Regions from separate parts of the Pseudomonas sp. S2_C11 genome, predicted to be linked through region 1. Evidence: predicted binding sites of a transcription regulator. Region 1 holds the regulator's gene; each other region holds the start of a gene.
What was found. The regulator FliA, encoded in region 1, starts transcription of late flagellar genes. The targets are predictions, from matches to a motif close to CTAAAGTTTNNNNNNNNNNNGCCGNTAA.
Positions count from the first base shown of each region.

Region 2: the regulator FliA is predicted to act here: its motif matches at 1,074-1,101, upstream of motA (flagellar motor stator protein MotA).
Region 3: the regulator FliA is predicted to act here: its motif matches at 925-952, upstream of AB4N48_RS04465 (methyl-accepting chemotaxis protein).
Region 4: the regulator FliA is predicted to act here: its motif matches at 1,374-1,401, upstream of flgM (flagellar biosynthesis anti-sigma factor FlgM).

Region 1 is NZ_CP162765.1:3,694,022-3,696,222, forward strand. Features, by position in the region: gene AB4N48_RS16695 (chemotaxis response regulator CheY) at 1-274, opposite strand, end outside; gene fliA (RNA polymerase sigma factor FliA) at 442-1,182, opposite strand; gene fleN (flagellar synthesis regulator FleN) at 1,179-2,009, opposite strand; gene flhF (flagellar biosynthesis protein FlhF) at 2,126-2,201, opposite strand, start outside.
Region 2 is NZ_CP162765.1:4,853,420-4,855,620, reverse strand. Features, by position in the region: gene AB4N48_RS21890 (HDOD domain-containing protein) at 1-1,003, opposite strand, end outside; gene motA (flagellar motor stator protein MotA) at 1,170-2,021, shown strand; gene motB (flagellar motor protein MotB) at 2,025-2,201, shown strand, end outside.
Region 3 is NZ_CP162765.1:956,730-958,930, forward strand. Features, by position in the region: gene AB4N48_RS04460 (transporter) at 1-790, opposite strand, end outside; gene AB4N48_RS04465 (methyl-accepting chemotaxis protein) at 1,066-2,201, shown strand, end outside.
Region 4 is NZ_CP162765.1:1,022,758-1,024,958, reverse strand. Features, by position in the region: gene AB4N48_RS04765 (chemotaxis protein CheV) at 1-431, opposite strand, end outside; gene flgA (flagellar basal body P-ring formation chaperone FlgA) at 514-1,275, shown strand; gene flgM (flagellar biosynthesis anti-sigma factor FlgM) at 1,438-1,764, shown strand; gene AB4N48_RS04750 (flagella synthesis protein FlgN) at 1,813-2,201, shown strand, end outside.

The sequences.
Region 1 (2,201 bases):
CGATGATCTGCTCGCGCTTGGCTTCAGCAGTCACCATCAACACCGGGAGGTGCTTGAGTTTCTCATCGGCGCGCACGTGACGCAGCAGGTCGATACCGGTCATGCCCGGCATGTTCCAGTCCGTTACCAGAAAGTCGATGCTGCCGCTGTTGAGCACCGGAATGGCAGTGGTGCCATCGTCGGCCTCGACGGTGTTGGTGAACCCAAGATCGCGCAGCAGGTTCTTGATGATCCGCCGCATCGTTGAGAAGTCATCAACGATGAGGATTTTCATGTCTTTGTTCAATTCGACCTCCAAGCAGTCTTAAACGCGCCCAGCACCTGGACGCGCCACTTCAATCAATCGGCGCAGCACTTAAAGTTTGTCTGGAGCACAACGGATCGAGACCGGCGCCGCTTATCACCGCACCAGCCTCGTTTCGCAGTGTCCCCACACTGCCTTCAGCGCGCTCGCCACTCCCCCAAACGCCCCCGCAGACGGGCCGCGCACTGGCTGTGTAACTGGCTGACCCGCGATTCACTGACGCCAAGGACTTCACCGATTTCCTTGAGGTTCAGCTCTTCGTCGTAGTACAGCGCCAACACCAGTCGCTCACGCTCCGGCAAATTGGCAATCGCGTCCGCCAGCGCCGCCTGAAAGCGTTCATCTTCCAGATCGCGTGACGGCTCCATATGAGCACTGGCGCCATCCTCGTGCAGCCCTTCGTGTTCGCCGTCCTGCAAGAGGTCGTCGAAACTGAACAGGCGACTGCCCAAGGTGTCATTCAGAATCCCGTAGTAATCGTCGAGACTCAATTGGAGTTCGGCCGCAACCTCGTGATCTTTAGCGTCACGGCCGGTTTTAGCTTCAATCGAGCGAATCGCGTCGCTGACCATCCTGGTATTACGGTGAACCGAGCGTGGTGCCCAATCCCCTTTGCGCACTTCATCGAGCATCGCGCCGCGGATTCGAATGCCCGCGTACGTTTCGAAACTGGCGCCTTTGCTGGCGTCGTATTTGGTCGAGACTTCCAGCAAACCGATCATCCCGGCCTGGATCAGGTCTTCGACCTGCACGCTGGCCGGCAGGCGCGCCAGCAAGTGATAGGCAATGCGCTTGACCAGTGGCGCGTAACGCTCGATCAATTCGTATTGCGCGTCACGCGCCGACTTTTTGTAAAGATTCATGCCACTGGCGGTCATATCACAGGCCCTGCGGTTTGCTGCACGAGACGCTCGACGAAAAATTCCAGATGCCCGCGCGGGTTGGCGGGCAGCGGCCAGGTATCGACCTTCTGGGCGATGGCTTTGAAGGCCAGTGCGCACTTGGAACGGGGAAAGGCTTCGTAGACGGCGCGCTGCTTCTGCACTGCCTTGCGCACGCTTTCGTCGTATGGCACGGCGCCGACGTATTGTAGGGCGACGTCGAGGAAGCGATCCGTGACCTTGGTCAACTTGGCGAACAGGTTGCGCCCTTCTTGCGGGCTCTGCGCCATGTTGGCCAGCACGCGGAAGCGGTTCATGCCGTAGTCGCGGTTGAGCAACTTGATCAGCGCGTAAGCGTCGGTGATCGAAGTCGGCTCGTCGCAGACCACCAGCAACACCTCTTGCGCGGCACGAACGAAACTGACTACCGAGTCACCAATACCCGCAGCGGTGTCGATCACCAGCACGTCGAGATTGTCGCCGATGTCGCTGAACGCCTGGATCAGGCCGGCATGTTGCGCCGGGCTCAGGTGCACCATGCTCTGCGTGCCGGAGGCCGCCGGCACGATGCGAATCCCGCCCGGGCCTTGCAACAGCACGTCGCGCAGTTCGCAACGGCCTTCGATAACGTCGGCCAGTGTGCGCTTGGGTGTCAGCCCCAGCAGAACGTCGACGTTCGCCAGGCCCAGGTCGGCGTCCAGCAGCATGACCCGACGGCCAAGCTCTGCCAGCGCCAGCGACAAGTTCACTGACACGTTAGTCTTGCCGACGCCACCTTTGCCGCCGGTCACCGCGATCACCTGTACGGGATGCATGCTGCCCATGTTATTTCTTTACCTTGTCTTGCATAGACGGAGGCCACATTACTGGCTGCGCGTTCCTGATCGGAACAATGCGTGGCAGACCATCGATGTAGGTACAAAAACTGTTCATGATTACCTCAGCCAACCTGCTTGGTCGGGCTGTGATAGATATCAGCGAACATGTCAGCCATGGCTTCTTCGCTGGGTTCTTCC
Region 2 (2,201 bases), 1.2 Mb from region 1:
CCGGCAAGCGACGAGTGCCCCACGGCCAGATCAGCGAAACCGCCGGGTGCCATAAATCAGGCATCGCATGCTGACGCGCGCTGTTCGCCGCTTGCTGGTGCAACTGTTGCTGCACTTCGTCCATGGAAATCTGCAGATAGAGGCTGGTCAGGTACTGCCAGCGCTTGCTGTGCGGACTGTCCCAGGCCTGTTGCGCCGACAGCGCCAGCCCATTGGCCAGCAGCACGGTATTCGCCGGCTGGTTGAGCCAGCGGCGCAATGTCGGGTCATCGTCGAGGCGATTCTGCTGGCGCAGTGGGTGCTCGCTGTCGCGGGCGATGCGCAGCACTTTGACCAGTTCGCGTTGTTCGCTGAGCAGCAATTTGTAGCCTTGCTCGACCCAGATCGGCAGATGCCAGGCGTGGACCAGTGCCTCGGCGATCTTCAACAGGCGCACGCCGAACAATTGCTTTTCGACCACACGTGCCGACTCGCCCTTGTGGATCACGCGCAGTTCCCACTCCTCGAGCAACTGCGGATACGTCAGTGCCAAGGGCCACAGCGGCGACAAAAACAGCAAGCTGCCCCAATGAATGTCCTGCCACAGCCGCGCGAGGCGACTGGCAAAAAAACCGTTGGCCTGTTGTGTCGCGTGCTGGCTGATCAGTTGCAATTGGCGCAAACCCTTGGGGATTTGCCGGTGCGGTTCGGCGGGCAGGCGCGCGAGCAATTCTTCGGTGCGGGCAAGGCCCAGGCGATTGATTGCCACCTCAAGATTTTCCGCCGGCGCGGCCATGGTGCCGTGGGTGTGACGATTCGCCTCACGGATGACGCTCAAGGCCAGCGCCGGGCTGTCCTGCATCAGATCGGCGATGTCGCGCAGCGAGCTGCGATTGTCGCGGATCGCCCGGCAGACTTTGTCGTGAGCCTCTTGTGGTACGGGCAGGCGGACGCTGTCGAGCAGCTTGACCCAAGCCTGGAGCGTGGTCGGTATTACCGATGGAATGTTCGTTTCATTAGCCATGTCTGGACGAGATCTTCACTGACTGTAGACGCGCCCGGCATGGGCTAAATTGGCTTTTCGCCTGAACTGGCTATAGTCTGGCGCAGTTTTGCCGATAAGTAGAAGAAGAGATTTTTTAACTTCCGAATATGACCTTGAACCCGACTTAAACAAGTACCTTCTACCTATGGCTAAAATTATCGGCATCATCGTCGTATTCGCGAGCGTGCTCGGCGGATACGTGCTCTCCCACGGCAAGATTGCCGCTCTGATCCAGCCCTTCGAGGTGATGATCATCGGCGGTGCGGCCCTCGGCGCATTTCTCCAGGCCAACCCCGGTTACATGACGATGCACGTGCTCAAGAAATCCCTGAGCATGTTCGGTTCGCGCTTCACCCACACCTTCTACCTGGAAGTGCTCGGGCTGATCTACGAAATCCTCAACAAGAGCCGCCGTGAAGGCATGATGGCGATCGAAGGCGACATCGAAGATGCCGCCGCGAGCCCGATCTTCGCCAAGTACCCGGCGGTGCTCAAGGATGAACGCATGACCGCGTTCGTCTGCGATTACCTGCGCATCATGTCCTCCGGCAACATGGCTCCGCACGAACTGGAAGGCCTGTTCGACATGGAACTGTACAGCCTCAAGGAAGACCTCGAGCACCCATCGCACGCGGTCAACGGCATCGCCGACGGCATGCCCGGTTTCGGTATCGTTGCGGCGGTACTCGGTATCGTGGTGACCATGGCCTCGCTGGGTGAGGGTGACCAGGCGTCGATCGGTCTGCACGTGGGTGCGGCACTGGTCGGTACCTTCTTCGGTATTCTCGCGGCGTACGGTTTCTTCGGTCCGCTGGCGCATTCCCTGGCCCACGATGCCAAGGAAGAGCTCAACGTCTACGAAGCCATCAAGGCCTCGCTGGTGGCTTCGGCGTCCGGCATGCCGCCGTCGCTGGCGGTCGAGTTCGGGCGCAAGGTTCTGTACCCGGCGCACCGTCCAAGCTTCGCCGAGCTGGAACAAGCGGTTCGCGGTCGCTAAGTCATGGAAAATAATCAGCCGATCATCGTCAAGCGCGTCAAGCGCATTGCCGCCGGGCACCACGGCGGGGCGTGGAAAATCGCCTTCGCCGACTTTGCCACGGCGATGATGGCGTTCTTCCTCGTGCTGTGGCTGCTGTCCACCGCTACGCCGGAACAGAAGATCGCCATCGCCGGTTAT
Region 3 (2,201 bases), 2.7 Mb from region 1:
GCAACAGTTTGATGCGTTCGCCGAGGGCGGTGAGGTCGTTGATGATCAGCGCAAACTCCTCGGTGGATTTGCGCAACTCCTTGACGTCCTCCTTCTGCAACCATGGCGGCGGGCGGTTGAGCAGGCGCAGCAACGACCCCGGCTCCAACGCCAGCAGCCGTTGCAGTCGCACCAGCACGCGACGGTTGGCGCCAAGTTCGGCGCGGTTGGTCGACAGGCGTGAAGACAGCAATTCGTCTTCGACCTGATCGACACTCAGGCTGGTCTTGCGCACGATCTGCGTCAGCACCTCACCTTGATCGCGCAGCAGATGCACGAGCAATTCCGAGGGCGAGCGAAAGCACTCGCCGGCCTTTACCGACGAGCGCAATTTATCTACCGAATGCAGCGGTTGCAGGCGCGCGCTGACGATCAGTTTGCTGCGCACGCAGACCCACAGCGTCGACACGTCGGAGGAGACCATGCTGCTGAGGTTGAACACCACATCGTTGACCACCGCCAGCAGCGCCGAATCGACATGCTCGATGCGTGTCGAACGCGAACCTTCGTGCAACGCCTCGAAAAATTCCTCGGGCAATTGCAGATGACTTTTCATCCAGCGCTCGCACGCGGCGTGGGCCAGGTTCAGGTGCAGCCAGAGAAATTCATCGCTCTCACCGTCATCCTGCAAACAGCGCAACGCCGTCGCCGAATCGATCTCGCGCCCGCGCTCCCCGGGCAGAAAACGAAAGCCGTAGAGCAAGCCAAACAGGTCCGGGTCGCGATGGCTGATATCGAGGCTGTGGTTCATGGCGGCTCGCTGCGAGGAGGGTGTCTGGGGCAGGATTTTCAGGTCCACCGGAGCGGCATCATCGCAAGCTCACATGACCGTTTTGTGACAGCAAAGTGACTGCAAATCAAAGCGTTACCGGCTGTCGGAAGTTTCTCAAGGAAGGCTCTGGCATGCCGATCACAGGTGAGTTAGGTTGCGCGCCATTGGCCTTGGTCATGGTACGTCGACAGGGAAGTCCGGCCATTTTTCACGTCCGTTCGGGCGTGCCTCATCCCTGCTTCGAGTACCTTGCAATGCTGCAAAAATCCCTGAGAGCGCAAATTCTCGCCCTGTTGAGCGGCAGTCTGCTGGCGATGCTGTTGATCGCTCTGGCCTGCTTTCATTTCCTCTCCAACGGCGTGCAAAGCTACAGCCAGTTGATCGCCGGCCCGCTGCACACTTCGCAACTGATCGATGAAGCCAACCTGCAATTCAAGGTGCAGGTGCAAGAGTGGAAAAACGTTCTGCTGCGCGGCAAGCAACCAGCGGATCTGGCGAAATACTGGAGCCAGTTCGAAGAGCGTCAGCGCGACGTGCAGAACATTCTCGGCGAACTCGCCAGCCAAAAAGGCATCGAGGCCAATCTCAAATCCCGCATCGAACGCTTGCGCGACGAGCATCGCCAGTTGGGTACTGCCTACCAGAAAGGCCGCGATGCCTACGTGGCTGCCGGTGGTGATCCGAGCGCTGGCGACGCAGCTGTCAAAGGCGTCGACCGCGCCACCAGCGAGCAGATGAGTGCATTGGTTGCCGAACTGCGCGAGCAGGGCACCGCGCAATCGGCGTTGATCAGTGCCAGCGCTGAGCGCACCGTGTGGCTGGGGCTGTTGGTGATGCTCGCGTCAGGCTTGTTGATCGGTCTGCTGAGCCTGTGGCTGGTCAGCCGCAACCTGATCGAACCGATCCGCAACCTCATCGATTACGTCACCCGCTTGAGCCGTGGCCAGTTGGCTGAACGTGTTGTCAGCGAGCGTCGCGATGAGCTGGGCAACCTCGCCGCCGCAGCGAACACTCTGCGCGATTTTCTGGCGGACACCTTCACTCGCTTGCAACGCAGCGCCGGTGATCTGGACAGCGCCAGCGGCGAGTTGAACGCCATTGCCACGACCATGGCCGGCGGCACCAGCGAGCAATTCAACCGCACGGATCAAGTGGCCACGGCGATGAATGAAATGTCCGCCACGGCGCAGGAAGTCGCCCGTCACGCCGCCGATGCCGCGCGTGCTGCGGACGATGCCGATCAGTCGGCGCAGCAGGGTGAAAAGGTCATGCAGACCACCATCCATTCCATCACGCAGATGCGCGGCGAAATCGCCAACACCGCCACGGTGATCCGTCGACTGGAAGCCGACAGCGGTCGTATCGGCAAGGTGCTGGAAGTGATTCGTGG
Region 4 (2,201 bases), 2.7 Mb from region 1:
ACCAACTGGTTGTCGACCCGCGTCACAGCGGTCAGGTAGTGATCGCGACCGGTACCCTTGGGTGGCGGATGGATCTCTTCCCAGTTCATGTTGACGATGCGCTCCACCGAGCGGACCAGGAAACCCTGGGTCTTGGTGTTGTACTCCGTGATGATCACGAACGGACTGTTCTTGTCTTTCAACGCACCGGAGCCCGTTGCCATTGCCAGATCCAGGATCGGAATGGTCGCTCCCCGTATATTCGCTACCCCGCACACGACAGGACTGGATTTGGGCATCAACGTCAGGGACGGGCATTGCAACACTTCCCGTACCTTGAACACGTTGATCCCATAGAGCTGCGGCCCGTCGAGACGGAACAACAGCAGCTCGAGGCGATTCTGCCCTACCAGTTGCGTGCGCTGGTTCACCGAATCCATTACACCAGCCATGCCCAGACTCCTACACCAACGCCAAGTGTTGTTGCGACGCACATTCATTGCTAAACGGCACGGCGCTTGCTTTTTAACTCGTATGAACGCTCAAACGACATTTTCCCGACGCCTGACATCTTCCCTTCGCAAAGGGCTTTGCGCGGTGTCCGCCGTTTGCTGCTTGCTTGCTGGCAGTCCTGCCCATGCAGATGCGGTTACCTTGCCTGATATGCTTATCGGCGTGACTCAGGGCTTTCTTGAATTCACCGTAGAAGACTATTTGGCTTCCAGTCAAACCGAAGGCCGCTACGAAATCGAAGTCAACCAGCTCGACCCGCGCATGCGCATGCCCATGTGCGACAAGGAATTGACAGCCACGCTGGAGAGCCCGGCACGCCCGCTGGGCCGCGTCACGGTGAAGGTTCGCTGCGAAGGCAGTTCGCCCTGGACGGTGTTCGTACCCGCTCAAGTCCGCCTGTTTCGCGAGATCGTGACGACCACTCGTCCGCTGAAACGCGCCGGCATTATCGAGCCGCAGGATGTGACCTTGCGCGAGCGCGACGTCAGCACGATCAACCAGGGTTTCCTGACCTCCGTCGACGAAGCGATCGGGCAGAAACTTACCCGACCAACGGTCGCCGATCAGGTCATAACTCTGGTGCATCTGGAACAGGCCGAAGTGGTCCGCAAGGGTGACCAGGTGGTGATCACTGCGCGCAGCGGCACCCTTGCCGTACGCATGCCGGGGGAAGCGCTCTCCAATGGCGGAATGAAAGAACAGATTCGAGTAAAAAACCTTAATTCTCAAAGAGTTATCAAGGCGCAGGTGATTGCGCCGGGACAGGTCGAAGTGGCCATGTAAAAGCCCTGTGGAGAAAACTGGCGCCGATCCCGTCGCTTCCCTAAACTGTGCCGCAGCAGGTCTCGCAACGGCGCATGCAAGCTTATGGTTGATTGGGCCTAAAGTTTTTCAGGGGATAGCCGAAAACATGGCAAGCGTCCAAATTCCCAGAGGTTTTTTATCATGGTTATCGATTTCAACCGATTGAACAGTTCCTCGTCACTAACCGGCAGCACACGTACCAGCAACGCCAAGGAAAGCGCTGAAAACAGCCCCTCCGCGCCGCTGAATACCCAGGCCGAACAGGCCAATGTCGCCAAAAGCGGGGAGTCGGTACACCTCAGCAATGAGGCTCAACAGTTGCAGAAGGTCACTGACAAGCTGCGCGATCAGCCTGCTGTCGACAAAGCCCGTGTGGCCGAGTTGAAAGCCGCGATTGCCGATGGCAGCTATAAAGTCGACAGCAACCGTGTAGCCAGCAAACTGCTCAACTTCGAAGCCCAGCGCTAGGCTTTTGCCGGCGCCAGGCTTTTGGACGCTTAAACCCCAAGGCCAGCCATGCACGACACTAACTTATTGCAACTGATCAACGACGACTTTGCTCCAGCGCAACAATTGCTGGAGTTATTGCAAACCGAATCCCTCGCTTTGCATGGTCGCGACATGCCGTTGCTGGAAGAAATTCTGGCGACCAAGCAAGCGTTGATCATTCTGCTCGAGCAGCATGGCCGCAAGCGCAGCGAAATCCTCGCCAGCCTCAACCTGCCGACCGATCGCACAGGCCTTGAGCAACTGGCCAGCCAGTCGAGCATTGGCGACCAGTTGCTGACCCAGGGCGATGCCCTGACCGCGCTGATCGCCCAGTGCCAGGCTGCCAACGTCAAGAATGGCCAGTCGATCCAGATCCAGCAGGCGACCACGGCCAATCAACTGAAGATCCTCACCGG